3 regions of the Variovorax sp. GW821-FHT10B04 genome follow, and region 1 is predicted to be linked to each of the others. Evidence: predicted binding sites of a transcription regulator. Region 1 holds the regulator's gene; each other region holds the start of a gene.
What was found. Region 1 encodes sigma-54, which starts transcription at its own class of promoters, with help from an activator protein. Its sites were predicted from a motif close to TGGCANGNAANCTGCTTT; they were not measured.

Region 1 (4,279 bases):
CCCGTTCAGCAGATGCTGCTCGGACTGATCGTGATGGGCATGACGCTGTCGTCCGCGTTCTCGGTGTCCTTCTACGTGCCGGCGACGCAGCTGGCGATCGCGCTGCTGCTCGTGCCGGTGATCGCGATGGGGCTGATCGCGGGCTCGTCGACCATGATGGCCGTTGCGCTGGTCGGCATCGGCCTGCTCGCCATGGTCTGGAAACTGGTGGCCGACCACGCGCGGCAACTCGAGGAGAACATCGGCCTGCGCCTGAACGAAAGCACGCTGCGCGAGCAGGCGATGGCGGGGCTGCGCGAATCGGAACGCGCCCAGGCCGAACGGCTTCGCTTCTTCTCCGCCGCCAACCACGACCTGCGGCAACCCGTGATGGCGATCGGCCTGCAGTCCGAGGTTCTGCGCGAGCAGTTGCGCGATGGCGCACCGGCACGCCAGGTGCAGGTCACGGTCGACTCGCTCACGCGCGCGCAGCAGGCGCTCGAGGCGCTGACCAATCAGTTGCTCGAGATCGGCCGCATCGAGGCTGCGGCCGACGCCTTCGCCCCGTCCGCCGTAGCCCTGGCGCCGTTGCTGCGCGATCTCGCCCGGCTGGACGACGGCGGCCGGATCCACGTGCGATGCCCGGCCGACGCGGTGGCCTGGACCGACCCGGTGTCGCTGCGGCGCATCCTTGCGAACCTCGTCGACAACGCGATCAAGTTCGCACCGCACGGCCGGGTGCTGCTGGCCTGCCGGCGGCGCCCGGGCGGCTGGCGCGTCGAGGTGCGCGACGGCGGCATCGGCATCGCGCCGGAAGCGCAGGACCGCGTGTTCGGCGACTTCGAACAGGTCGGAAACACCGAGCGCAACCTGCAGCGCGGCCATGGCCTGGGCCTGGCGATCGTGCGCCGGCTCGCGCAGAAGCTCGGGCTGATGCTCACGCTGCGCTCGGTACCCGGCCGCGGCTCGGTGTTCGGCTTCGTGGTTCCCGAGGCGCCGCCAGGCATGGACACGCCGGCGCTGCACGTCGAGCCGCCGCACGCGAGCGACGACATCGACATCGATCGCAGCGGCGACGCCCTGCGACCCGGCCTGGCCGTGCTGGTGATCGAAGACAACGCGGTCGTCGCGGACAGCCTCGCCGCGCTGCTGCGCCTGTGGGGCGCCACGCCGCGCATCTACGAGAGTGCGGCCGAAGCGCTGGCGCTGGCCGACCTGCATGCGGTCGACGTGGCGCTGTGCGACATCCGGCTTCCCGGCGAACTCGACGGCATCGCGCTGGCCGAACGGCTGCAGACGCTCCAGCCCGCGCTCACGATCGCGCTGGTGTCGGCCGACATCGACGGCGCTGCGCGCAAGCTCGCGAAGGCGCATGGCTGGCATTCGCTGCGCAAGCCCGTTCAGCCGGCCGAACTGCGGGCCGTGCTGCAAGCGGCCGACCGGCGCGCGGCCGGCGTTCACTGACGCGCCGACGCGCGGCAGCCGGGCGGAAGAACCTCAGAGCGCCTTGCGAAGGTTCGCCGGCGCGATGCGCAGCGCTTCGCGGTATTTGGCGACCGTGCGGCGCGCGCAGTCGATGCCCTGTTCCTTCAGCATTTCCGAGATCTGGCTGTCCGACAGCGGCTTCTTCACGCTTTCGGAGCTGACGAACTGCTTGATCAGCGCGCGCACCGCCGTGCTCGACGCGTTGCCGCCGGTCTCGGTGCCGAGCGCCGAGCCGAAGAAGTACTTGAGCTCGACCGTGCCGTACGGCGTCGACATGTATTTGGCGGTGGTCACCCGGCTGATGGTCGACTCGTGCAGGCCGAGCTCGTCGGCGATCTCGCGCAGCACCAGCGGGCGCATCGCCAGTTCGCCGTGGATGAAGAAGCTCTTCTGGCGTTCGACGATCGCGTTGGACACGCGCAGGATCGTGTCGAAGCGCTGCTGGATGTTCTTGATGAACCAGCGCGCTTCCTGCAGCCGTTGCGACAGCGCCTGGCTGCCTTCGCCCTTGTGCGACTTGAGCGCACCGGCGTAGATGTCGTGCACGCGCAGGCGCGGCATCACGTCGGGATTGAGCATCACCCTGAACTTGATGTTGGTGCCGCGGCCGGTGCGCGTGACGATCACGTCCGGCACGATCACGTTGCGCTCCACGTCGACGAAGCGCCGGCCCGGCTTGGGCTCGAGCGTGGCGATCAGCTGCAGCGCGCTGCGCACCTCGTCCTCGTTGCTGCGCGTGAGCGTGGCCAGGCGCTTGAAGTCGCGCCGCGCCAGCAGTTCCATCGGCTGCTTGCAGATGGCGATGGCGGTCTTGCGGATCTGGCGCTCTTCGTCGTCGTCCTGCGGAGAAGCCAGCGCCTTGAGCTGGATCGACAGGCATTCGCCGAGGTCGCGCGCCCCGACACCGACCGGCTCCAGGCTCTGCAGCAGGCCGAGCGCGACCTGGAAGTGATGCACCAGGTCGTCGAACTGGTCGTTGTCGTCGCCCGCCAGCCCGGAGGCCAGCGAGGGCAGCGTGTCTTCCAGGTAGCCGTCGTCGTTGAGCGACTCGATCAGGAAGCGCAACGCCGCGCGGTCGTTCTCGCCGAGCCGCAGGCTCAGCGCCTGGCGATGCAGGAAGGACTGCAGCGACTCCTGGCTGCGCGCCAGTTCGGTGGCATCGGCACGCTCGTCGTCGCCCAGGTTGTTGTTGCGCGCGGGTGCGTCGCCGCCCCACTCGCTGTCGTCGGGTGTGAGTTCGACCGTGCCGTCGCCTTCCCAGTCGGGCTGCGCCTCGACCGCGTCGACGGTCGCCGGTTCGGCCTCGGTGGTGGTGGAAGTCTCCGTGGTCGTCGAGGACGAGGTGGACGCCCCGGGGCTGAAATCGTCGTCGCGCGGCGGCGGCGCATCGGCCGTGTCCACGCCGAATTCCTCGCGCGCCGCTTCTTCCGCGGTGCGCTCGAGGAACGGGTTCTCGTCGAGCATCTGCTCGACTTCCTGGCTCAGCTCGAGCGTCGACAACTGCAGCAGCCGGATCGACTGCTGCAACTGGGGCGTGAGCGCGAGATGCTGCGAAACGCGCAGCGACAAGCCCTGTTTCATGCGGCGTGTGGAACCTGCGTATGTGCCATCACATCCTGAAATGCTCGCCGAGGTACACGCGCCGCACCTCTGCGTTGTCGACGATCTCTGATGGTGTGCCCTTCGCGAGCACGTGCCCGTCGCTGATGATGAATGCGTGGTCGCAAATGCCCAAGGTCTCGCGCACGTTGTGATCGGTGATCAGCACGCCGATTCCGCGCTCCTTGAGGAAGCTGATGATCCGCTGGATCTCGATGACGGCGATCGGGTCGATGCCCGCGAAAGGCTCGTCCAGCAGGATGAAGCGCGGCTGCGTGGCCAGTGCGCGCGCAATCTCGACGCGGCGGCGTTCGCCGCCGGACAGCGCAAGCGCGGGCGAGGCGCGCAGATGGTCCACGCGCAGGTCGTTCAGCAGTTCGCTCAGCCGCTCCTCGATGCGCTGCCGCGACAGCGGCACCGGGCGGCCGGCCGCGTCGGGCTCGGTCTGGAGCTCGAGCACCGCGCGCACGTTTTCCTCGACCGACAGCTTTCGGAAGATCGACGCTTCCTGCGGCAGATAGCTCAGGCCCATGCGTGCCCGACGGTGGATCGGCATGTGCGCGATCGGCTCGCCGTCGATGGTGATGTCGCCTGCATCGGCGCGCACCAGCCCGACGATCATGTAGAAGGACGTGGTCTTGCCGGCGCCGTTCGGGCCGAGCAGCCCGACGACTTCGCCCTTCTGCACGTCGAGCGACACGTCCTTGACCACCTTGCGGCTGCCGTAGCTCTTCTGCAGCCCGCGCACCTCGAGGCGGCTGCCCGGCTCGGTGGCACGGGAAGACGGGAGGGTCGTTGAAGCGGCCGTCACTTGCGTGGTTCCCCGCCACCCAGCGTGGTGGTCGACCGCAGGCCGGTGCCCGGTGCGGGTGTCGGTGTGGCCGCACCGGCCGGCGCCGAGGCGGCCGCCTTCGGCGTGAGGATCGCCCGCACGCGGCTGCCGCGTTCACCGGTCGCGATGCTTGCATCCGGCGGCATCGGCGCACCGTTGACGGTGAAGGTGTCGTTGCTCTGGTCGTAGATGATCAGTGCGCCGGTCGTTTCGTCGTTCGGCGTGGCACCCAGCAGGCGCCGCATCACGGCGCGCCGGATGAACTTGACGTTGTCGGCGCGGCTGTCGTATTCGATGACTTCGGACTCGCCCTCCGTCCACTCGTCGGTACCGGTGTCGCGCTTTTGCTTGTAGTACGCAAGTTTGCCTGGCGCTGCGGTAACG
Region 2 (4,279 bases), on a different contig from region 1:
CCGGAGACGCCGCAGAGCCGGCGCTGCCGGACTGCTGGCGCTGCCCCTGGAAGGGGGTTGGCGAGGCGGCACGCAGTGCGCGAAGCCTGGGGGCGAGCTTCATTTCAGCCGAGCATCGGTGGTTGGCCGAGCGGCCACGGATTGGCCGGATCGATCGCCAGCCATTGGCGTGCCTGGGGTGCACCATCGTCCTGCCACGCACCGCGGGCCAGCGCCTGTTCGAGCGGGAACACGTGCTCCATGTGGCCACCGAGCGCAGCGTAGTCGTCGAGCCGCATGCTGAATTCGATCGGCGCCACGATGGCCGGCGTCGGCACCGTGCCGAAGCTGTTGTCGGGCATGCGCATGACGTCGACCATCACCGTGATGCCGCCGCCCGGCCACACGTAGGCCGGCGCGCCGCCGCAGGTCACGTTGACCAGCGCCTGCTTGATGGCGCGCGTCAGCAGCACGGGGTTTTCGCTCACGCCCGCGCGCAGGCTGCCGCCGGCACCGCAGAGGAACAGCACGGTGCACAGCGACGGCTCGCAGTTCTCGCCGATGCGCTCGACGATGTGGCGCACGGCATCGGGCATCGGCTGCTCGACCGGCTGCAGCGCGTCGTCGAGCACGTACCACTGCGCATGCTCGCCGGTGGTGGATGTCATCAGCAACCGCAGGCCGGGTTTGGCGACGCCCTCTTCCCAGCTCTCGATGATCGACAGCGGGTCGGCGATGTCGGTGCCGCCCCAGCCGTTGCCCGGGTTGGCCACCTGGAAGTAGCGGCCCGGCGTCGACTTGCGGCCGCGCATCTGGATGCCCGAGGTCGGCATGTCGAGGCAGCGGCCGGCCTGGTGCTCGGTCAGCACGCCGGTGATGTGGTCGTCGACCACCACCACTTCGTCGGCCACGCCGGCGAACTGGCGCGCGAAGATGCCGATCGCCGCCGAGCCGCAACCCACGCGCATGCGCTCTTCCTTCACGCCATTGACGATGGGCGCCTTGCCGGCCTGGATCACCAGGCTCGAGCCGCCGTCGATCACGCATTCCACCGGCTTCTTGTTGCCGAGCAACTGCATCACCTCGGCCGTCATGCGGCCTTCCTTCTTGCTGCCGCCGGTGAGGTGGTGCACGCCACCGAGCGACAGCATCTGCGAGCCGTATTCAGCCGTCGTGACATGGCCCACGACTTCGCCGCGGTAGCGCACGTTGGCCTGCTCCGCGCCGAGGAAGCGGTCGGTGTCGATCTTCACCTTGAAGCTGCAGTAGCTGAAGATGCCTTCGGTGACGACCGTGACCATGTCGACGCCCCGGGCCTTCGAGGCCACGATGAAGGGCGCCGGCTTGTAGTCGGGGTAGGTGGTGGAAGAGCCCACGCCGGTGACGAACACCTCGTCGGCATGCAGCAGGTCGCCGCTCCAGTCCGGATCTTCGGCGCCTACGGCACCCTGTTCTGGTGCCTCGGCACCGTCCGTGCCCGCAGAACGCGCAAAAGGCACCAAGGCGGGCGCCTCGCTCGCGATGGCCCGGCGCAGCAGCAAGACCGGGTCGACCCGCACCAGCACGCCGTCGCGGTTGGCGTAGCGGTCGCAGGCGCCCGTGCGGCCGTCGGAGATCTGGCACAGCACCGGGCAGGCATTGCATTCGACCTTGGCCGTGCTCATGCGCTCATTGCGCAGCGGCGACTTGCCCTGTGCAGCCGCTGGCAGCACGGGCACGTCCATGCCCGGCAATCCGTCTGTCTTGGTGTGTTCTGTCATCGCGGAAAATCTCGTGGTTTGACTGTGCCGGCAGGCCCGAAAGCTGCTTGTGATGGGCCAGTCGTTTGTGTAGCATTCACTCCACTTTCATGTTGTAAACGCTACATTCAAAAATCAATGTAGCAAATGCAGTGCCAGCAAGCAACGGGCGTTTACACCGGTGCGGCACGGCAAGAGCCAGAATCACGTCCGACCGCGGAGCCCGGAGCGCCGCGATCCCGCCAACTGAACCAATGCAGATATTTGTATGAGTGCCTTCAACGAAGAAACCGTCCTCTCCGTCCATCACTGGACCGACCGCCTGTTCACGTTCACGACCACGCGCGACCCGTCGCTGCGTTTCTCGAACGGCCACTTCACGATGATCGGCCTGCGGGTGAACGACAAGCCGCTGCTGCGTGCCTACAGCATCGCCAGCGCCAACTACGAGGAATACCTCGAGTTCCTGAGCATCAAGGTCGACGAAGGCCCGCTGACGTCGCGGCTGCAGCACATCCAGGTCGGCGACAAGATCATCGTGGGCCGCAAGCCCACCGGCACGCTGCTGATCGACTACACGCTGCCGGGCAAGCGCCTGTACCTGTTCGGCACGGGCACCGGCCTCGCCCCGTTCATGAGCATCATCCGCGACCCGGAAACCTACGAGAAGTTCGAGAAGGTCATCCTGGTGCACGGCGTGCGCCAGGTCGACGAACTGGCGTACCACGACCTCGTGACCGACCATCTGCCCAAGCATGAATTCCTGGGCGAGCTGGTCGAGAAGCAGTTGCTCTACTACCCGACGGTGACGCGCGAAGAGTTCCGCAACATGGGCCGCATCACCGAACTGGTCGAGAGCAACAAGCTCACCGACGACCTCGGCCTGCCACCGATCAACGCCGCCGAGGACCGCGTGATGCTGTGCGGCAGCCCGGGCATGCTGGTCGACCTCAAGCACATGCTGGAAGGCCGGGGGTTCAAGGAAGGCAACACCAGCACCCCCGGCGATTTCGTCGTAGAACGCGCCTTCGCTGAGAAGTGATGGCCCCCCGGCTTTTCACTCGCTGCGCTCGTGTAACTCCACCCCCCGAGGGGGAGGCGCGGTCCGCCTTGGGGCGGCCCGGCGGCGACCGCCTTTCACGAGGCCAATGCTTGTGGTGACAGAGCGCAAGAAAGCGATTGCAAAGCCGACCCGCCGCACCGGCGTGCGCGAGGCCGCGGCGCAGGCCACGCGCGACAACATCCTGCGCGCGGCGACCAAGGTGTTCGCCAAGTACGGCTACGACGGTGGCAGCGTCGAGAAGATCTCGAAGGCCGCCAAGTCGTACGACCGGATGATCTATTACTACTTCGGCAGCAAGGAAGGCCTGTTCATCGCGGTGCTCGAAGGCATCTACCGCCGCATGGACGAGGCCGAGGCGGCGCTCGAACTCGACACCACGCGCCCGGTCGAGGCGCTGACTTCGGTGATCCGCTTCGTGCTCGGCTACTACCGGCGCAACCCCGAGTTCGTCACGCTGCTCAATACCGAGAACCTGCACAAGGGCCGGCACATCGCGAAGTCGCTGCGCGCGAGCGAGTACTCGTCGCGCGCGATCGCCATCGTGCGCGAGCTGATCGCCGCAGGCGCCGCGCAGGGCCTCTTCCGCAGCGACCTGGCACCGCGCGACGTGTACCTGCTGATCACCGCGACCGGCTACTTCTACACATCCAACCGCCACACGCTGACGGCCTTCCTCGGCGAGCCGCTGGAAAGCACCGACGCGGTGGCGCACTGGGAAGATTTCGTGATCGAGACCGTGCTGCGCACCGTGCGCGCGGACGATCCCCAAGAACAAACATCACCCACCCACGAGGCCCCCACATGGCAGAAATCGCCGCCGGCGGAAAGTCCGGCAAAGTCGTCATCAAGAACATAGGTCTGCTGCTCTCGGGCGACATCGACAAGCCGGTGCTGGACGCCGACACCATCGTGATCGACGATGGCCTGATCGTTGCCGTCGGCAAGGAGAAGGACTGCGATCTCGAAGGCGCGAAGACCGTCATCGACGCGCGCAAGACCTGCGTCGCGCCCGGCCTGATCGACAGCCACGTGCACCCGGTGTTCGGCGACTGGACGCCGCGCCAGAGCCAGCTCGGCTGGATCGATTCGATGATGCACGGCGGCGTGACCACCATGATCTCGGCCGGCGAGGTGCACCTGCCGGGCCGGCCGAAGGACATCGTCGGCCTGAAGGCGCTGGCCATCACGGCGCAGCGCGCGTTCGACAACTTCCGCCCGGGCGGCGTGAAGGTGCTGGCCGGCGCGCCGGTGATCGAGAAGGGCATGGTCGAGAGCGATTTCAAGGAACTCGCCGAAGCCGGCGTGGGCCTGCTGGGCGAAGTCGGACTGGGCACGGTGAAGGCGGGCTACGAGGCCAAGGAGATGGTGGCCTGGGCGCGCAAGTACGGCATCCAGAGCACGATCCACACGGGCGGCCCGTCGGTGCCGGGCTCGGGCTACATCGACAAGGACACGATCCTCGAGGCCGATGCCGACGTGATCGGCCACATCAACGGCG
Region 3 (4,279 bases), on a different contig from region 1:
AGGCAGGACACGATCGACGACGGGTTCGACTCGTCCTTGACCATGAACTCCATCACGCTGTTGGGCGAGATCTCGTCGTACTTCTCGTTGTACGCGGGCAGCAGTTCGCTGATCGACAACACACCCTGCCATCCAAAGGCGGCGACCTCGGCCGACTGCGGCAGCAGCGATGTCTGGTAGTTGACGTCGAGCATGCGGGCCGTGTTCTCGGCCCGCTCGGTGTAGCGGGACATCCAGTAGAGGTGGTCGGCGGTGCGTGACAGCATGTCTGGCTTCTCCTTGCTTCAGGCCGACGGGGCTTGCGTTGACGTTTGAGTTTGAGTCTGGGTTTGCGACTGCCTGGCAGCCGGCGCAGCGGCCTTCGCGACCGGGCGGCGATCCGCCTCGAGGATCCAGGTGTCCTTGGTGCCGCCGCCCTGCGACGAATTGACGACCAGCGAGCCCTCCTTGAGCGCGACGCGCGTGAGGCCGCCGGGAACCATCTGCACTTCCTTGGCCGACAGCACGAAGGGCCGCAGGTCGATGTGGCGCGGCGCGATGCCGGCGTCGACGAAGGTAGGCGAGGTCGACAGGCTCAGCGTGGGCTGCGCGATGTAGCCGTCCGGCTTGGCGAGCACGGCCTTCTTGAAATCCTCGATCTCGGCCTGCGTGGCGGCCGGGCCGATCAGCATGCCGTAGCCGCCGGCGCCGTGCACCTCCTTCACGACCAGGTCCTTCATGTTGTCGAGCGTGTACTGCAGCTCGTCCTTGTTGCGGCACATGTAGGTCGGCACGTTCTTCAGGATCGGCTTCTCGCCGAGGTAGAACTCGATCATCTTCGGCACGTACGGATAGATCGACTTGTCGTCGGCCACGCCGGTGCCCACGCCATTGCAGATCACGACGTTGCCTTCGCGGTAAGCGCGCATCAGGCCGGCGCAGCCCAGCGTGGAGGTCGGGCGGAACACTTCCGGGTCGAGGAAGTCGTCGTCGACCCGGCGGTAGATCACGTCGACCCGCTTCGGGCCGCGCGTGGTGCGCATGTAGACGAAGTTGTCCTTGACGAACAGGTCCTGGCCTTCGACCAGCTCGATGCCCATCTGCTGCGCCAGGAAGGCGTGCTCGAAGTAGGCGCTGTTGTACATGCCGGGCGTGAGCACGACGACCGTCGGCTCGGCGGTGGCGGCCGGTGCGCTGGCGCGCAGCGTTTCCAGCAGCAGGTCGGGGTAGTGGGCGACCGGCGCGATGCGGTTCTGGCTGAACAGGTCCGGGAACAGCCGCATCATCATCTTGCGGTTCTCGAGCATGTAGCTCACGCCGCTGGGCACCCGAAGGTTGTCCTCGAGCACGTAGTACTCGCCATTGCCGTCGGCGTCGGGCGCGCGGACGATGTCGATGCCGGAGATGTTGGAGTAGATGTTGTTCGGCACGCTCACACCCATCATCTCGGGGCGGAACTGCGCGTTGTTCAGGATCTGCTCGGCCGGGATGATGCCGGCCTTGATGATCTCCTGGTCGTGGTAGACGTCGTGCAGGAAGCGGTTGAGCGCGGTGACCCGCTGGACCAGGCCCTTTTCCATGCTCTCCCACTCGTGGGACGGGATGATCCGCGGAAGCAGGTCGAAAGGAATGAGGCGCTCGGTACCCGAGCCGTCCTCGTCCTTGGCGCCGTACACCGCGAAGGTGATGCCGACGCGGCGGAAGATCATTTCGGCCTCTTCGCGGCGGGATCGCATCAGTTCGCCGGGCTGTCGGGCCAGCCATTGGTCGTAGCGCTTGTAGTGGCTCCGGATCGCAGCGCCGCTGTAGGGCAGCTGCTCGTACATCTCATCGAATTTGTGCATGGGAACGACCAATCTCCTTCGGCATAGCTTAGCAAGTTCGAGGCCATCTGCCCGCTGATCCACGTCTAAAAAAATCGTCGGGCGGCCTCCCGGCGACCTTCGCGCGAAGGCGTTCCCGACGACGCCAGCCCGGCGCGGCGAGGCCTACGGCACGACGTGATGCCAGTACCGCCGGGCGACTTCCCGCTCGCACCGGAGCACGGCAGGCCGGGGGCTCGACCAGCCCACCGCGCCGCAATGGGCCGAGTCGACCAGCCGGATGCCGGCCTCCCGGTAGCGCGCCTCGACCTCGGCCGCCGGATGGCCGAAGCGGTTGCGGTAGCCGGCCTGCACGATCGCCGCCGTGGGCGCCACGGCGTCCAGCAGGACGGCGCTGGACGACGTCTTGCTGCCGTGGTGGGGGGCCAGCAGCAGATCGGCGCGCAGCGAGGGGTTGCGCGCCACCAGCGCGGCCTCCTGCATGCGTTCGATGTCGCCGGTCAGCAGCACGGTGGCCGCGGCGTTGCGGATGCGCAGCACACAGGACACCGCATTCGGCTTGCCGAACGACGCATAGTCCCCGGCGACCGGATGCAGCACGTCGAAGTCGACGCCGTCCCACGCCCAATGCTGGCCGGCCTCGCAACGTGTGGCCGGCCGCAAGGCCTGCAACGGGTGCGTCGGCTCGATCGAACTCAGCAGCGCCGCGTGGGGCTGCGTGGCGAGCACGGCCGGCGCACCACCGGTGTGGTCGATGTCGCGGTGGCTCAGCACCAGCGTGTCGATGCGCTCGCCCAATGCGCGCAGCAGCGGCACGAGAACGCGCTGCCCGGCGTCGCTCTCCAGGCTGTAGCGCGGACCGGCGTCGTACAGCAGGCTGTGGCTGGCGGTGCGGACCAGCACCGCGTTGCCCTGCCCGATGTCGGCCGCCAGCAGATCGAAGTCGCCCTGTGCGGGACGCGGCGCCTGCCAGAGCAGCACGGGCAGCAGCAGTGGCAAGCCCAGGAAGCGCATCGGCCATGGCAGCCGCATCGCCAGCAGCAGGCCGCCGGCCATGCCGGCCACCGTCATCCACAGCGGCGGCGCCGGCATCGAGAGCGTCGCCAGCGGCCAGCCGGCCAGCACCTGCAACAACGCATTCAGGCCTTGCACCGCCCAGGCGGCCAGAGCCCAGAGTGGCGGAAGCAATGCGCCGAGCATGGCCAGCGGCGTCACCACCAGCGTGACCCAGGGGATCGCCACGGCATTGGCCAGCAGGCCGACGACGGACACCTGCTGGAAGAGCAGCACCGTCAGCGGCGTGAGCGCCAGCGTGACGACGGCCTGCTCGCGCGCCAGCTGCCGCGCATGGCCGCTCAACCCGGCGGCACGCGGCCGGCCGGTCAGCGGTTCGGTCGCGAACAGTGCGCCGACGGCAACGAAGCTGAGCCAGAAGCCCGGCTGCATCAGCGCCCACGGATCGGCGGCCACGACCGCTGCGCAGGCCAGCAGCCAGACGTGCGGCCAGGGCCAGCGCCGACCCGTCAGGCGCAGCAGCGCAACGGCCGCCAGCATCCAGACGGTGCGTTGCGAGGGCACGCCCCAGCCGCTGAACAACGCGTAGAGCGCGGCGAGCAGCACGCCGCCGAGCAGCCCCGCATGCGGCGCCGGGAACAGCAGCATCAACCGCCGGCTGCGGCGCCAGGCCGCGCCCACGGCCAGGCCGGCGAGCCAGGCGAACATGGTCACGTGCAGGCCGGAGATCGACATCAGGTGGGCCACGCCGGTGGCACGGAAGACATCCCAGTCGGAGCGTTCGATCGCAGCCTGGTCGCCGGTCACGAGCGCCGCGATCACGCCGGCCTGCCGCCGATCGGCGACCCGCTCGAAGATCGCGTCGCGCACGGCCTCGCGGGCCCGCTCCACCGGGTGCCACCAGGTGCGCGCGACACGCAGCGGCGAGGCATCGGGTGCGCCGCTGCGCACATAGCCGGTGGCTTGCACGCCCTGCTCCCAGAGCGACAACTCCTGGTCGAACCCATGCGGATTGAGGGTGCCGTGCGGCGCCTTGAGACGGACCGTCAGACGCCAGCGCTCGCCCGCATGCACCGGGCCCGGTGCTGCCGCCGCCGGCACGCCGTCGTCGCCGGCCCGCGCCCACAGCCCGCTGTTGGCTGCATACCAGGCGAGCGCCAGCCGCGGCGGCAACGTCAGTGGCGGCCCGTTGCGTGCCGGACCGTCCCCGGCCAGCCCCGGCGTTTCGACGTCGAGGCGAAAACGCACGCCGCCTTCGTCGAGCTGTGGCATCTGCGCGACGACGCCGGTCACCACGATGTCGCGACCTTCGAGAGCGGGGTCGAGCGCACCGCCTGCATAGACCGCGGCGCGCCAGCCCGTCAGGCCCGCGCCGAACGCGATGCCCAGCGCGAGCGCCAACGGCAACGCGAAGCGGCTGACGGCGGCGTGTCCCCGCCATCGGCGCGACGCCAGGGCCATGA

Region 2: AC07PZ_RS29835 (6-hydroxynicotinate reductase) is a predicted target of sigma-54. The motif match lies at 1,859-1,876, and genes of this name have one in related genera.
Region 3: AC07PZ_RS26375 (circularly permuted type 2 ATP-grasp protein) is a predicted target of sigma-54. The motif match lies at 1,852-1,869, and genes of this name have one in related genera.

What each region holds. Positions count from the first base shown of each region.
Region 1 is NZ_JBWKNQ010000002.1:596,115-600,393, reverse strand. It holds gene AC07PZ_RS07835 (ATP-binding response regulator) at 1-1,443, shown strand, start outside; gene AC07PZ_RS07830 (RNA polymerase factor sigma-54) at 1,477-3,045, opposite strand; gene lptB (LPS export ABC transporter ATP-binding protein) at 3,074-3,874, opposite strand; gene lptA (lipopolysaccharide transport periplasmic protein LptA) at 3,871-4,279, opposite strand, start outside.
Region 2 is NZ_JBWKNQ010000018.1:991-5,269, reverse strand. It holds gene AC07PZ_RS29835 (6-hydroxynicotinate reductase) at 105-1,739, opposite strand; gene AC07PZ_RS29830 (ferredoxin--NADP reductase) at 1,987-2,760, shown strand; gene AC07PZ_RS29825 (TetR/AcrR family transcriptional regulator) at 2,867-3,637, shown strand; gene AC07PZ_RS29820 (amidohydrolase family protein) at 3,583-4,279, shown strand, end outside.
Region 3 is NZ_JBWKNQ010000013.1:146,814-151,092, forward strand. It holds gene AC07PZ_RS26370 (alpha-E domain-containing protein) at 1-266, opposite strand, end outside; gene AC07PZ_RS26375 (circularly permuted type 2 ATP-grasp protein) at 285-1,823, opposite strand; gene AC07PZ_RS26380 (DNA internalization-related competence protein ComEC/Rec2) at 1,968-4,279, opposite strand, start outside.